3 regions of the Delftia sp. DS1230 genome follow, and region 2 is predicted to be linked to each of the others. Evidence: predicted binding sites of a transcription regulator. Region 2 holds the regulator's gene; each other region holds the start of a gene.

Region 1 (3,900 bases), 1.5 Mb from region 2:
CGCGGGAAACAGCTCCAGCGCCCAGGTGGCCAGCGTCACCAGTGCAATGCACAGGCCGGCCACGCCCAGCATGCCCAGCAGGCCGTCGCCGCCCAGCGGCATGTGGTAGATGTACAGGCCCGCGCCGTACTTGGGCACGCCTTGCACGCCCATGAACAGCGCCCAGCGGAAGGCCCAGGCCGCGGCGGCCAGGCCCATCCCCAGGGCCAGCGTGTAGCGCGGGCAGGCCATGCGCTGCCCACCCCGCACCAGAGCCCACAGCAAGGCGGCACCGGCCACGGCCGAGCCCAGCATGCTCAGGCGCCAGACCGGAAACTGCTGCCACAGCTGCAGCGCCGCCTGGAAGGAGCGGCCCTGGCCCAGCCAGCCGGCAACGGCCCAGACCGCCACCATGGCCAGCAGGCACAGCGCCAGCGCCAGGCCCAGCATGCGCAGGGCCTGCAGGGCGCCGGCATCGGGGCGGTGGCGGGCGGGCAGAAAGCGCGCCGTCACCAGCATGCAGCCCACCGTGGCCAGCCAGCCCGTGAGCGCCAGGTTCAGCGGCACCCACAGCGTGTTCCACAGCGGGCGCGAGCGCACGGCCATCAGCTCGGCTCCGGTATAGGCGGTGATGGTCAGCGCCGACACGGCCAGCAGCGGTGCCAGCCAGCGCAGCCACTGCGGCCGGCCCAGCCACCAGGCCAGCACGAAGGCCAGCGCCAGTCCCACGAAGACCGGCAGCAGCAGCGCGCCCACCGACATCCACGACCACGGCGTGAAGTGCGCATAGAAATGCCAGAAGCGCGCAGGCTGGTGCAGGTCGGCCAGCAGCGACACGGGCGCCGCGATGGCGCTGACGGCCAGCACCAGCACGGCGGCCGGCAGCAGGCGCGCCATGGCGCTGGCGCGCGGCGCCCAGGCGCAGGCGGCGGCCAGCAGGGCGGCGCCCGTGGCAATGCCGGCCAGGAAGAAGTACTGCACGGCCCAGGGCAGCCAGGCCGATTCGTAGGCGGGGGTCAGGAGTTCGACGATGTGCATGGGGTGCTCCTTGCGTTCAGTGGGAAGTGACCAGCCGCACGCTGGCCTGCCCGTCCACGCCGTCGACGAAGGCGTCGGGCAATCCCAGGTAGTACACATGCGGGTCCGTGCCCATGGCGGGCTTGAGCACCTTGAGGTCCTTGGCGTGCTCGCGCATGCGCTGGCGGATCTCGCTGCCCTCGTCGTTGAGGTCGCCGATCACGCGGGCGCCGCCCACGCAGCTTTCCACGCAGGCCGGCAGCAGGCCGGCTTCCAGGCGGTGCTCGCAGAAGGTGCACTTGTCGGCGGTCTGCGTCTCGTGGTTGATGAAGCGTGCGTCATAGGGGCAGGCCTGCACGCAGTAGCCGCAGCCCACGCAGCGCTCGTTGTCCACCAGCACGATGCCGTCGCTGCGCTGGAAGGTGGCCTGCACCGGGCAGACCGGCACGCAGGGCGGGTTGTCGCAGTGGTTGCACAGGCGCGGCAGGTTGAGCATGGCCGGCGGCAGGTCCTCGTTGCCCGCGTGCTGCACCTCGTACTGCAGCACCGTGGTGCGGAACTGGCCCAGCGGCGGCAGGTTCTCCATGGAGCAGCTCACCGTGCAGGCCTGGCAGCCTATGCAGCGGCGCAGGTCCACCAGCATGCCGTAGCGCCTGCTGGCCTCGCCGGGGCGGCGCGGCGGCTGGAAACCCGGGGTGCCGGGCGCGGCCGCCGCCACGGGCAGGGCCACGGCCGCCATGGCGGCGGCCAGCAGGTCCTGCAGGAAGCCGCGCTTGCCTGCGGCGGGCTGTGCATGGGAGAGGGGAGGGGCGGGGATGTCCAGGGTGGAGGGCTTGCAGCTGCAGTCGTTGCAGCCGCTGCCGGCGCGGGATGTTTTTGGCATGGCCTGTCTTTCATCGTCCTGCGGCCACGGATCGTGGTCGCTCAAACTCAATAAAGCATTAAAAATATGCTTTTTATATTGAATTTAATATATGAAATTCAGGGCCTTGGCGGCTTGATGTGAGTCAAGCAATGGGCTTGCAAAGCGCCACCGACTGCCTGCCATGGACAGGCGCCCAAGGCAGTCCATAGCGTGTGGCGCAGGGATTAAGACGGGGTTAACAGGGTGACTGCATTCCTCGGGAATGCGGGGCGCGTATCGGAAATCACCCTCTTGTTTCCGTGCGCGGCCCCGGTCTAGGCTGCTTGTGTCGCCACTGCCAAGGAGTTCTCCATGAACCATGCCCTGAACAGCCTTGCTTCGGAACTGGACCTTGCCGCCGAAGCCGGCGAGCACCTGAGGCTGCAATTCACACAGGCCTGCGTGGACCGCATCGCGCACCTGCTGGAAGACCCGGACGTCATCCGCTGCGCACAAGGCCTTCGTCGCTACCTGGACGGCCAGATCGACAGGCAGGAGCTGGACCGCCTGGCCCGCGAAGCGGCCAGCCTGGCCAACCACCACCAGGGATCACGCTCCCTCGACGGCTGCGGCCATGCCGCCGTGTCCGCCACCTATGCCACGGCCCATGGGCTGGCGGGCCGGGCGCTGCAGGCGGCCGACTATGCGGCCTACGCCATGGTCTATGGCGAGGGCGGCCACGGCGCCGTCACGGACCGCGAATCGTTCGAGCCTGAATACCAATGGCAGGCGCGCTGCCTGGCCTCGCTGGCGCAGGCCGCTCAGCAGCGCACGTAGCACCAGGCCGACTGCTGCAGCAGGGCCAGTGACTCGATGCCGCCCTGCGGCAGCACGCGCATGCCGGCAGGCGCCTCGCGGCCCAGCTTCCTGAGCGTGTTCGGGCAGACCAGCGCATGAGCCAGGGCGTCCGCATCCAGATGCTGCGGCGTGCCCGGCGCGGCGTCCAGCAGCGCCTCGACGGCCGGGCCGTTGATGACGATGCGGACCTCGGCACCGGGCCGGTCCTGGCGCAGGTTGGCCAGATTGCTGCGTGCACGGGCCAGGGCGCCGGGCGTGGGCGCATGCAGCACGATGCGCAGCGGCGGCGCATCCGGCCGTGCGGGGAACAGGTCGCTCCAGTCGTTGGAGGAGGTGGAAGCGGCGGGACAACGGCTTGTGCTCATGGTCGTCCTCGTCATTTCCTGCCGCGCGGCCCCATGACCTCTTCCAGCAGGCCCGGCGGCAGGCCGGTGCGTACCTGCACCACTCCCTTGTCATCCTTCCAGACCAGAGCCGGCGTGGCACGCAGGCCCCAGGTGGACATCAGCGAGGCATGGTTGGCCAGCACCTGCCGCGTGGCCTGCGGCACCGGGGCCAGCGGCGTGGCGCCCGCGCCCTCTGCGCTGGCGCGGCCGGCCTTGGCATAGGCGCGTGCGTGCTCGGCCAGGGCCTGCTCGGGCTGGCGCGCGGTCAGCAAGGCGGCGGCCTTGCCCTCGCTGCTGGGCTTGAGGATGCCCACCAGAATGTGGCGCAACTGCACCTGGCCGCTCTCCACCCAGGGCCGGGCATCGTTCCACAGCTGGTTGCAATAGGGGCAGTTGGGGTCGGTGAACACATAGACCGTGCGCGGCGCGTCGGCGCGGCCATCCGGTATGGACTGGGCGCGCTGCACATCGCCCCACAGTTGCTCGCCCATGGGCTTTTGCACGGCGGCCTGCAGGGCCTGGGCGTTCACGTCGCGGCCCTGGGCGTCGATCACCGTGCCCAGCACCCAGTGCTTGCCGTCAGGCATGCGGTAGATGGGCACGGGCTGGCGGTCGCGGTAGGCGGCCCAGGCCTTGAGTCCGCCCACGGCCGGCAGCGGTCCCACCAGGGTCAGTCCCTGCTGGGCCAGGAAATCCTCCGATGGCAGCTCGGACGCCGCAGCCGGCAGGGCCAAGGCTGCCGACAGGGCCAGGGCTCCTGCCAGTGCAGGCAAGGGGAACAGGGGGGAAGCGCTCATGAACATTCCTTCAGATGCT
Region 2 (3,900 bases):
AGCACGGCCAGGCGTTCGACGCTGACGGTGCGCGGATCGACCTCGATGGAGTATTCGCCGCCCGGCTCCAGCTTGAAATGCTCGCGCAGCAGGGCCATCAGCGTGCGCAGCTCATCGTCCGAGAAGAAGGTGGGCGTGCCGCCGCCCAGGTGCAGCTGGCTGACGGCCTGGCCCTTGCCGCAATGGGCCGTGTGCAAGGCCATCTCGCGCGCCAGGTAGTCCAGGTAGACGGCAGCGCGATCGTGGTGGCGCGTCACGATCTTGTTGCAGGCGCAGTAATAGCACAGCGACTCGCAGAACGGCACATGCACATACAGCGACAAAGGCATGGCCCGCGCTGCGGTACTCGATTTGCGGTGCTCAAGTGCCAGGATATAGTCTTCAGCACCGAAAGCCTCCACGAAACGATCGGCCGTGGGGAACGAGGTGTATCGGGGCCCCGGTACGTCGAAGCGACGCAGCAGCTCTGGGGTGACAGCGGTCATGGGTTTTTTCCTCTAATGTCGTCCACTGTGCCGCAGCCCATTGGCCGCGTCCTTGACTCATATCAAGAGTTGTTCGCGGCAGTGCTGCGACAATTTGATCCAACTCATCGCCATCCACGAGGTCACCGCCGGCGCACTGCTGCGCCGCTGATGTTTACTCCATGAACCTTCAGACCATCAAAGCATCCTGTTCCAATTGCAACCTGCGCGAGCTGTGCATGCCCATGGGCCTGGATGCCGAGCAGATGCAGCGCATCGACGACATCGTGGCCACGCGCCGCAAGGTCAAGCGCGGCGGCCTGCTGTTTCGCAACGGTGAGTCCTTCACCTCGCTGTACGCCATCCGCACGGGCTTCTTCAAGACCTGCGTGGCCACCGAGGACGGGCGCGACCAGGTCACGGGCTTTCAGATGGCCGGCGAGATCATCGGCCTGGATGGCATCGTCAACGACCACCACACCTGCGATGCGGTCGCGCTGGAAGACGCCGAGGTCTGCGTCATGCCCTTCGACAAGCTGGAGGACCTGTCGCGCGAGGTCACGGCCCTGCAAAACCATGTGCACAAGGTCATGAGCCGCGAGATCGTGCGCGAGCATGGCGTGATGCTGCTGCTGGGCAGCATGCGCGCCGAGGAGCGGCTGGCCGCCTTCGTGCTCAACCTGGTGCAGCGCCTGCACGCCCGGGGCTTTTCCAAGTCGGAACTGGTGCTGCGCATGACGCGCGAGGAAATCGGCAGCTACCTGGGCCTGAAGCTGGAGACGGTGAGCCGCACCTTCTCGAAGTTTGCCGAGGAAAACATCATCGAGGTGCGCCAGCGCCATCTGCGCATCCTGGACACGGACGCGCTCAAGCGCATCGTCAACAGCCAGCAGTGCCAGTGAGGCCGCAAGGCCCCGCCCACCGGCAATGAACAGGGCCCGCGATCGCGGGCCTTGTTCATTGCCATTGCAGTGCACGCAGGTTCAATCGCGCCCCAGGCCCTGCATGGCCAGATTTGGGTCCGGCTCGGAGACCACGCCGTCGTTGAGATCGTGCGTGGAGCGTCCCAGCATGGTGGTCATGAGGCTGGACAGCATGGTCACGCCCCAGAAGGCGAAGAAGGCCAGCGTGTAGATTCCCTGCCGCGACCAGCCCAGGTCGCCGAGCCAGTGCAGCTCCAGCGGGTCCACGAAGGCGAATACCAGCATCTCCATCACGGCGGCGGCCAGAAAGGCCGGCCAGGCAATCCACATCCAGCGTTGGGCCAACATCAGCGATCTCCTTGAGCTGTCGAGGGGTGGCTTTCATTGTGCGCGCCGCCCTCGCACCGTGCCAAGCCCTGCGCACCCTGCACTGCCTGTAGGAAACCCTTGGCCCTCGCGCATGCTGGAGATGCCATCCACCATACAAAAAAGGCCGCGACTGCGGCCTTGTGCACGGCATTTTCCTGCGTTCAGCGGTCCGTGGGATGGTCCTGCGCGGGCGTGGCCGCGTGGTTGCGGCCGGTGACCGCGGGCGCCAGGCTCTTGGGCACTTCGCGCACGCCATCGGCACGCTCGTTGATGGTGATGCCATTGCGGTAATAGTCAGGATCGATCACGGGATCGGCGCCATTGATCGCAATGACGGCCGTGACCACGCCGGCCACCACGACGGCGGCCGGGCCGGCCACCACGAGCCAGACATGGGCGAACTTCCACCAGGGCTTGCCGGCGTCCGGATGCGAAGGGGCCGTGGCGGGCGCGGAGACTGCGGGACTGGAAGACATGGATAACCTCTTTCTTTCAAACAGCCGGCGCAGCCTGGGCGGCGCCGGCCAGACATATCACCGGGGCACCAGGAAGACGGCCTTTTCGGACGCGCGTCCCGCGCCTGAATGCACGGCATCGATATCGAAGAATACGGTGTGCGAGCCCGGCTCGGCGGAACCGTAGGGAATCTGCAGCCGCGCCGCAATGCCGCGCGTCTCGGCCGGGCCGACCTCGACCTCCTGCTCGGACGCCAGCTCCAGCCCGTCGAGGCCATGGGCGCTGATGCGGTAGCGCTGGGCCTGCTCGGTGGCATTCATGATCTGCAGGCGGTAGACATTTTCCAGCTTGCCGCCCGCGACGATGCGCGACAGCGACGCCCGGTCGCGTATCACGTCGACCTTGACCGACTGGCGCAGCGCCAGGCTCACGATCATGGCCATGCTCAGGCCGATCAGCACGGCCGAGTAGACCAGCACGCGCGGACGGAAGATGCGGCGCAGCACCTGGGCCCGCCGCCACAGGCCGGCCATGGCGTTCTGCGTGGTCAGCCGGATGAGGCCGCGCGGATACTCCATCTTGTCCATGATGGAATTGCAGGCGTCTATGCACAGACCGCAGCCTATGCATTCGTACTGCAGGCCGTTGCGGATGTCGATGCCCACGGGGCAGACCTGCACGCACATCTTGCAGTCGATACAGTCGCCCAGGCCCTGGGCCTTGTAGTCCACCTTCTTGGTGCGCGGCGCGCGCGGCTCGCCCCGGCCCGTGTCGTAGCTGACGATCATGGTGTCGCGGTCGAACATGGCGCTCTGAAAGCGCGCATAGGGGCACATGTACTTGCAGACCTGCTCGCGCATGTAGCCGGCGTTGCCATAGGTGGCGAAGCCGTAGAACAGCACCCAGAAGACCTGCCAGCTGCCCTGCAGCGCCAGCAGCTCGCCGCCCAGCTCGCGGATGGGCACGAAGTAGCCCACGAAGGTGAAGCCGGTCCACAGGGCAATGGCAATCCACAGCAACTGCTTGAGCGACTTCTTCCAGAGCTTTTCAAAAGTCCAGCCGTTCTTGTCCAGGCGCATGCGCGCGCTGCGGTCGCCCTCGACCTTGCGCTCCACCCACATGAAGATTTCGGTGTAGACCGTCTGCGGGCAGGAAAAGCCGCACCACAGGCGACCGGCCACGGCCGTGAACAGGAACAGCGCCAGCGCCGAGATGATCAGCAGGCCCGCCAGGTAGATGAAATCCTGCGGGTACAGCACCAGCCCGAACAGGTAAAAGCGCCGCGCACCCAGGTCGAACAGCACCATCTGGCGCTGCCCCCATTCCAGCCAGGGCAGGCCATAGAAAACCAGTTGGGTGAGAAACACCAGAGCCCATCGCCAGCGTGCGAAGACACCGCTGATGGAGCGCGGGTAGACCTTCTTCTCGGACTCGAACATCGACACCAGCTGGCCCGGGTCCGGGTCGGCAGGCGTGATCGGAATGACTTTGCGGGGAGGCTTCCCGGCATCATCCCCGTTCTCGGGCTTCATGGTGGGTTCCTTGGTTTTTTGGAATATCTGAAAACTCAAAAGGCAAAAAGGCGGCGCCGCAGCGCCGCCCCCTGTCCTTATTGACGGACTGCGCCGTCTTTGTGCGACATGCCCCAGACATAGGAGGCAAGCACCGCGATCTGCGCCTCGGTCAGC
Region 3 (3,900 bases), 1.5 Mb from region 2:
GACCTGGACGGCCCGCAAGGCCCGCGCCCTTCCCTTGATATCGCCCTGCTGGGCAGCGTGGTGGCCGTCACGTCCCAGCGCGAACGCGGCAGTTTCCGCGTGGAGCTGCAGCCCGGCGACGGCCTGCAGTCGGCACGGTCCCTGGTGCTGGAAAGCACCAAATGGGCCGACGCCAGCTGGACCCAGCTGCTGCTGCGCCTGATGCAAAAGGGTTGCATGGAAATGCAGGGCCGCCCGCACGGCAGGACCGCCAGCCGGCACTGAGAGGCAGCGCACAACGGCACGGATCGGCATGCATCGGCAGGGACCGGCAGGGACCGGCAGGCCAGGCAAGCGTGGCTTGCCCGGCCCCGCAAATGTGAGGGGCGGAAACGACAAGCGGCACCGAAGTGCCGCCGGGTAGGGCGCGGGGCGCAAGGTCCCGGGCCAGGGCAGATCGCCGGCTTACTTGGCCAGCGTCAGCGTGCCCTTCATCAGCGCGGAATGGCCGGGGAAGGAGCAAAAGTAGCTGTAGGCCTCGCCCGCCTTCAGGGCAGCGGTGGAGAAGGTCACGGAGTCGGTCTCGCCGCCGCCGATCACCTTGGTGTGGGCGATCACGCGGGCGTCCTTGTCCTTCACGAAGTCCTTGGCGGCGCCGGCGGCGATGCCGTCATTGGCCACGGGCTGCAGGTCGGCCGTCTTGCTCAGTACCCAGTTGTGGCCCATGGCCGTCTTGGGCAGCTTGCCCACGTGCTTGAGCTTGACCGTGAACTGCTTGCAGCTGGCGGGCACGCTGATGGTGGGCTTGTTGAACTGCATGGCGTCATTGCCTTCGATCTCGACGGCGCAGTCGGCGGCCAGCACAGGTGCGGCGACGGCAGTCATTGCGAGGGCCAAGAGGACGGGTTTCCATTGCATTGCCATTGTTTTCTCCTTGAAAAGCGGGTGAGGTGGCTGGCATCCGGTGGCCATGGACCGGCAGGCGGTCTGTCGCCATGGATGCTTTGTATGGCTGCCTCCAGCATAGACAGGATGGGGGAGGGCGGGTTGATTTGAATCAAGTCAAAACAGTTCGAAGACCTGCGCTCCAAGCATGCGGTATGGCGTCACGCCGGCAGGGTATGCGCGGTGGCTGTCGCCGGGAATCACTTGCCGTCCGTCGTCTTTTGGCGACGGGCAACCCCACAGCTCGCATGCCTCTACTCACCTCAGTCACATTTGGGTACGATTGCGGAACATAGAGGGGGTTTATGAGAGTGATGGTTTTCATAGGTGCTGTCATTGGCGCCATCTTTCTGCTGACGGCGTTCTTCGTCGATAGCTCCCAGCAACAGACGGCGCTGGCGGGCATGGCCTGTGCCAGCGTCCTCATTCCGTACGTGCTGTTCAGGCTGCACTCGATCGCTGTCGAGCAGGACAAGCTCGATCAGATCCTGCAGCTGATGCGAAAGTCCGGCAGCCAGCCCGAAGGGGTGGCTCCGGGCGGCGAGGGGTCCCGTGAGCCGGGTGGCCCCTCGGCGCCCAGGTCCTGGATGTCCTGAGGCGCGGGGCGGCAGCCAAGGCAGGCCAGGCAGGTCCGGCAGGCCTCAGGCGAACTGCACGACCACGCGCCGGTTCGTGCGGCTTTTCTTCTCGATCTTGGTGACGGCCACCGTGCCGATCTCGGCCGTGCTGCGCACATGCGTGCCGCCGCAGGGCTGGCGGTCCAGGCCGGGGATGTCGATGATGCGGATCGTCGCCGTGCCGCCCGGGGGCGCCGCGCCTGCGGTGCGTACCAGGTCGGGCTGGGCGGCCAATTGCTCGGGCGTGATGCGGTCCACGTTCACGGCATGGCTGGCGGCGATCAGGGCGTTCAGGCGCTCCGTCAGATCGGCCTTGTCCAGCGTGGATTCAGGCAGGTCGAAATCCAGGCGTGCCGAGTCCGGCGAGATGCTGCAGCCCGTCACGGGCACGGGCACCAGCACGCCCAGCAGGTGCAGGCAGGTGTGCAGGCGCATCAGACGGTGGCGCCTGTCCCAGTCGATGGCTACCTGCACGCGCTCGCCGACCTGGGGCGGCGCATCGGTCTGCAGCACATGCAGGATGCGCTGGCGGTCATCGGCATAGACGGTGTCGATGACCGCCAGGCTGCGTCCGTCGGCCAGGATCAGCGTGCCGGTGTCTCCGGCCTGGCCGCCGCTGCGGGCATAGCAGACCGTGGCATCCAGCTCGATGCCTTCGGGGCTGACCGCGATCACGGTGGCTTCGCAGCGGTCCAGGTAGGCGTCGTCGTCAAAGAGCTTTTGCGTCTGGGACAGGGGCATGGGCATGGGCATGGGGTGTCTCCGGGGTCATGTCGCGGTCCATGGTATCGGCGGCATGGCGGGGCCGGGCAGTACGCCTGGGCGAAAAGTCCCCAGTACAGTCCATGGCCGGCAGCGGTGGCAGTCGGCTGCTTGACAGCCTGTCAAGTGCCCGGGTCCGCGACCTGACAAGATCGGCGCCCGCGCCGCGCGCGTGCCGCTGAACAATGGCGCATTCCTTGCCGACGGCGCTACAGTTTTTTCCGAAGCTGACGACATACGCAGGGCATGAATCTGTGAGTTTTCCGAGGAACTGTCCGAATGGATCAAGAACCTTTGCGTCCATCCCGTGCAGGCTCCACCCCCGTCTCCATCCCGGCAGGCCCCGGTTTGCGGCTGCCCACATTGTTCATCTCCTCATCTTTATGAGCACTACCGATCTTCACGCAGCTTCTCTGAGCGATCTCTATGACCGGCTGGACGAAGGCCTCAGCGAAGAGGCCTTTGCCGCCGAACTTGATGCCCGGCTTCATGACGGGCGGGCCGATGAGGTGCAGGTTTTCCTGCGTGATTGCGAGGAGCGCTGCCTTTACATGCTGGGGCGCCTGAACAGCAGCGAATCGCCCTGGACACATGACGGTGAGCGCTGGCTGGCCCTGGCACGGCTCACGGTGCCGCGCGGCCATGCGCCGGCAGGGCTCAGCGAGAAGCTGACCAATGCCAAGGTGGCCGCCGAAGTGCGCGTGATGGCCGAGCAATGGCTGGCCCATGCCCGCAGCGCGGATCTGCCGGTCTTCAAAGGCATAGGCATGGTGCTGGGCAACCTGGTGCCCTGGCTCTGCTATCCAGGCATGCCCTACGAGGAAGTGACGGCCACGCTGGACTGGACGCTGGCGCTGCGCAAGGAAGGTGAGTACAAGCCCGACACCGAGTACCACGCGCCCTGGAAGCGGCTGATCGCCCAGCTGAACGATGCCGACCTGCAGCGCTACGCCGCCGTGGGCGGCAAGCTGTTCGCCGATGTGATAGTGCACTACCGCGAAGAGCGCCAACCCAAGCAGCCCAAGGGGCAGGGCTGGAAGTCCTGGATGGGCTTCTTTGCCGCGCATCCCGAGCTGTATGACCAGACCTACATAGGCGATCCGGACCTGATAGAGCAGCGCTGGGCCAGCGCAGATGCCCCACGGCGTGAGGAACTGGCGGGCACCCTGATGGGCCAATTGGGCCATGCCCAGGGCGGGGAGCGTACCCGTGCGCTGCAGCTGCTGGACCGCCTGGTGGCCGAGGATCCCGCGCCCTTTGCCAGGCAGCTGCGTGAGAACGGCGGCTATCGGATCAGCCTGGCGCTGGCCATGCATGTCATGAAGCAGGACGATGCCGCCTTGCTGCCCCTGCTGCTGCCGGCCATTGCCCAGCACTGCGACCGCGAGGACGAGCTGCGCCGCTACCGCAGCGCGATCCGCGAACTGGTGACCCGCCGCCCGGCCGATCTGGCCGAGGTGCCTGTCAAGGACCTGGTCAATGTGCTGCCCGCGTTCGACACCGCCAGCCTGAAGGCCACGCTGCCCACCCTGACCCCGCTCATCGCAGGCAGCAGCGCCAAGGGCCTGCGCGCCGCCATGGCCGGCCTGGCCGCCCA

What was found. The regulator FNR, encoded in region 2, switches genes on or off when oxygen is low (the NO sensors DNR and NnrR bind a similar motif). The targets are predictions, from matches to a motif close to TTGATNNNNATCAA.
Region 1: a site for FNR is predicted at 1,994-2,007, ahead of dsrO (sulfate reduction electron transfer complex DsrMKJOP subunit DsrO). Genes of this name have one in related genera too.
Region 3: a site for FNR is predicted at 1,027-1,040, ahead of azu (azurin). Genes of this name have one in related genera too.

Annotation. Positions count from the first base shown of each region.
Region 1 covers NZ_CP157763.1:2,683,187-2,687,086, forward strand. The annotation lists gene nrfD (NrfD/PsrC family molybdoenzyme membrane anchor subunit) at 1-1,017, opposite strand, end outside; gene dsrO (sulfate reduction electron transfer complex DsrMKJOP subunit DsrO) at 1,034-1,879, opposite strand; gene AAN986_RS11970 (hypothetical protein) at 2,213-2,677, shown strand; gene AAN986_RS11975 (hypothetical protein) at 2,662-3,063, opposite strand; gene dsbG (thiol:disulfide interchange protein DsbG) at 3,075-3,881, opposite strand; gene AAN986_RS11985 (TlpA disulfide reductase family protein) at 3,878-3,900, opposite strand, start outside.
Region 2 covers NZ_CP157763.1:4,156,631-4,160,530, forward strand. The annotation lists gene hemN (oxygen-independent coproporphyrinogen III oxidase) at 1-485, opposite strand, end outside; gene fnr (fumarate/nitrate reduction transcriptional regulator Fnr) at 647-1,366, shown strand; gene AAN986_RS18735 (hypothetical protein) at 1,448-1,735, opposite strand; gene AAN986_RS18740 (FixH family protein) at 1,918-2,232, opposite strand; gene ccoG (cytochrome c oxidase accessory protein CcoG) at 2,290-3,744, opposite strand; gene ccoP (cytochrome-c oxidase, cbb3-type subunit III) at 3,822-3,900, opposite strand, start outside.
Region 3 covers NZ_CP157763.1:2,700,305-2,704,204, forward strand. The annotation lists gene AAN986_RS12055 (hypothetical protein) at 1-264, shown strand, start outside; gene azu (azurin) at 445-903, opposite strand; gene AAN986_RS12065 (hypothetical protein) at 1,239-1,520, shown strand; gene AAN986_RS12070 (alanyl-tRNA editing protein) at 1,566-2,288, opposite strand; gene AAN986_RS12075 (DUF4132 domain-containing protein) at 2,687-3,900, shown strand, end outside.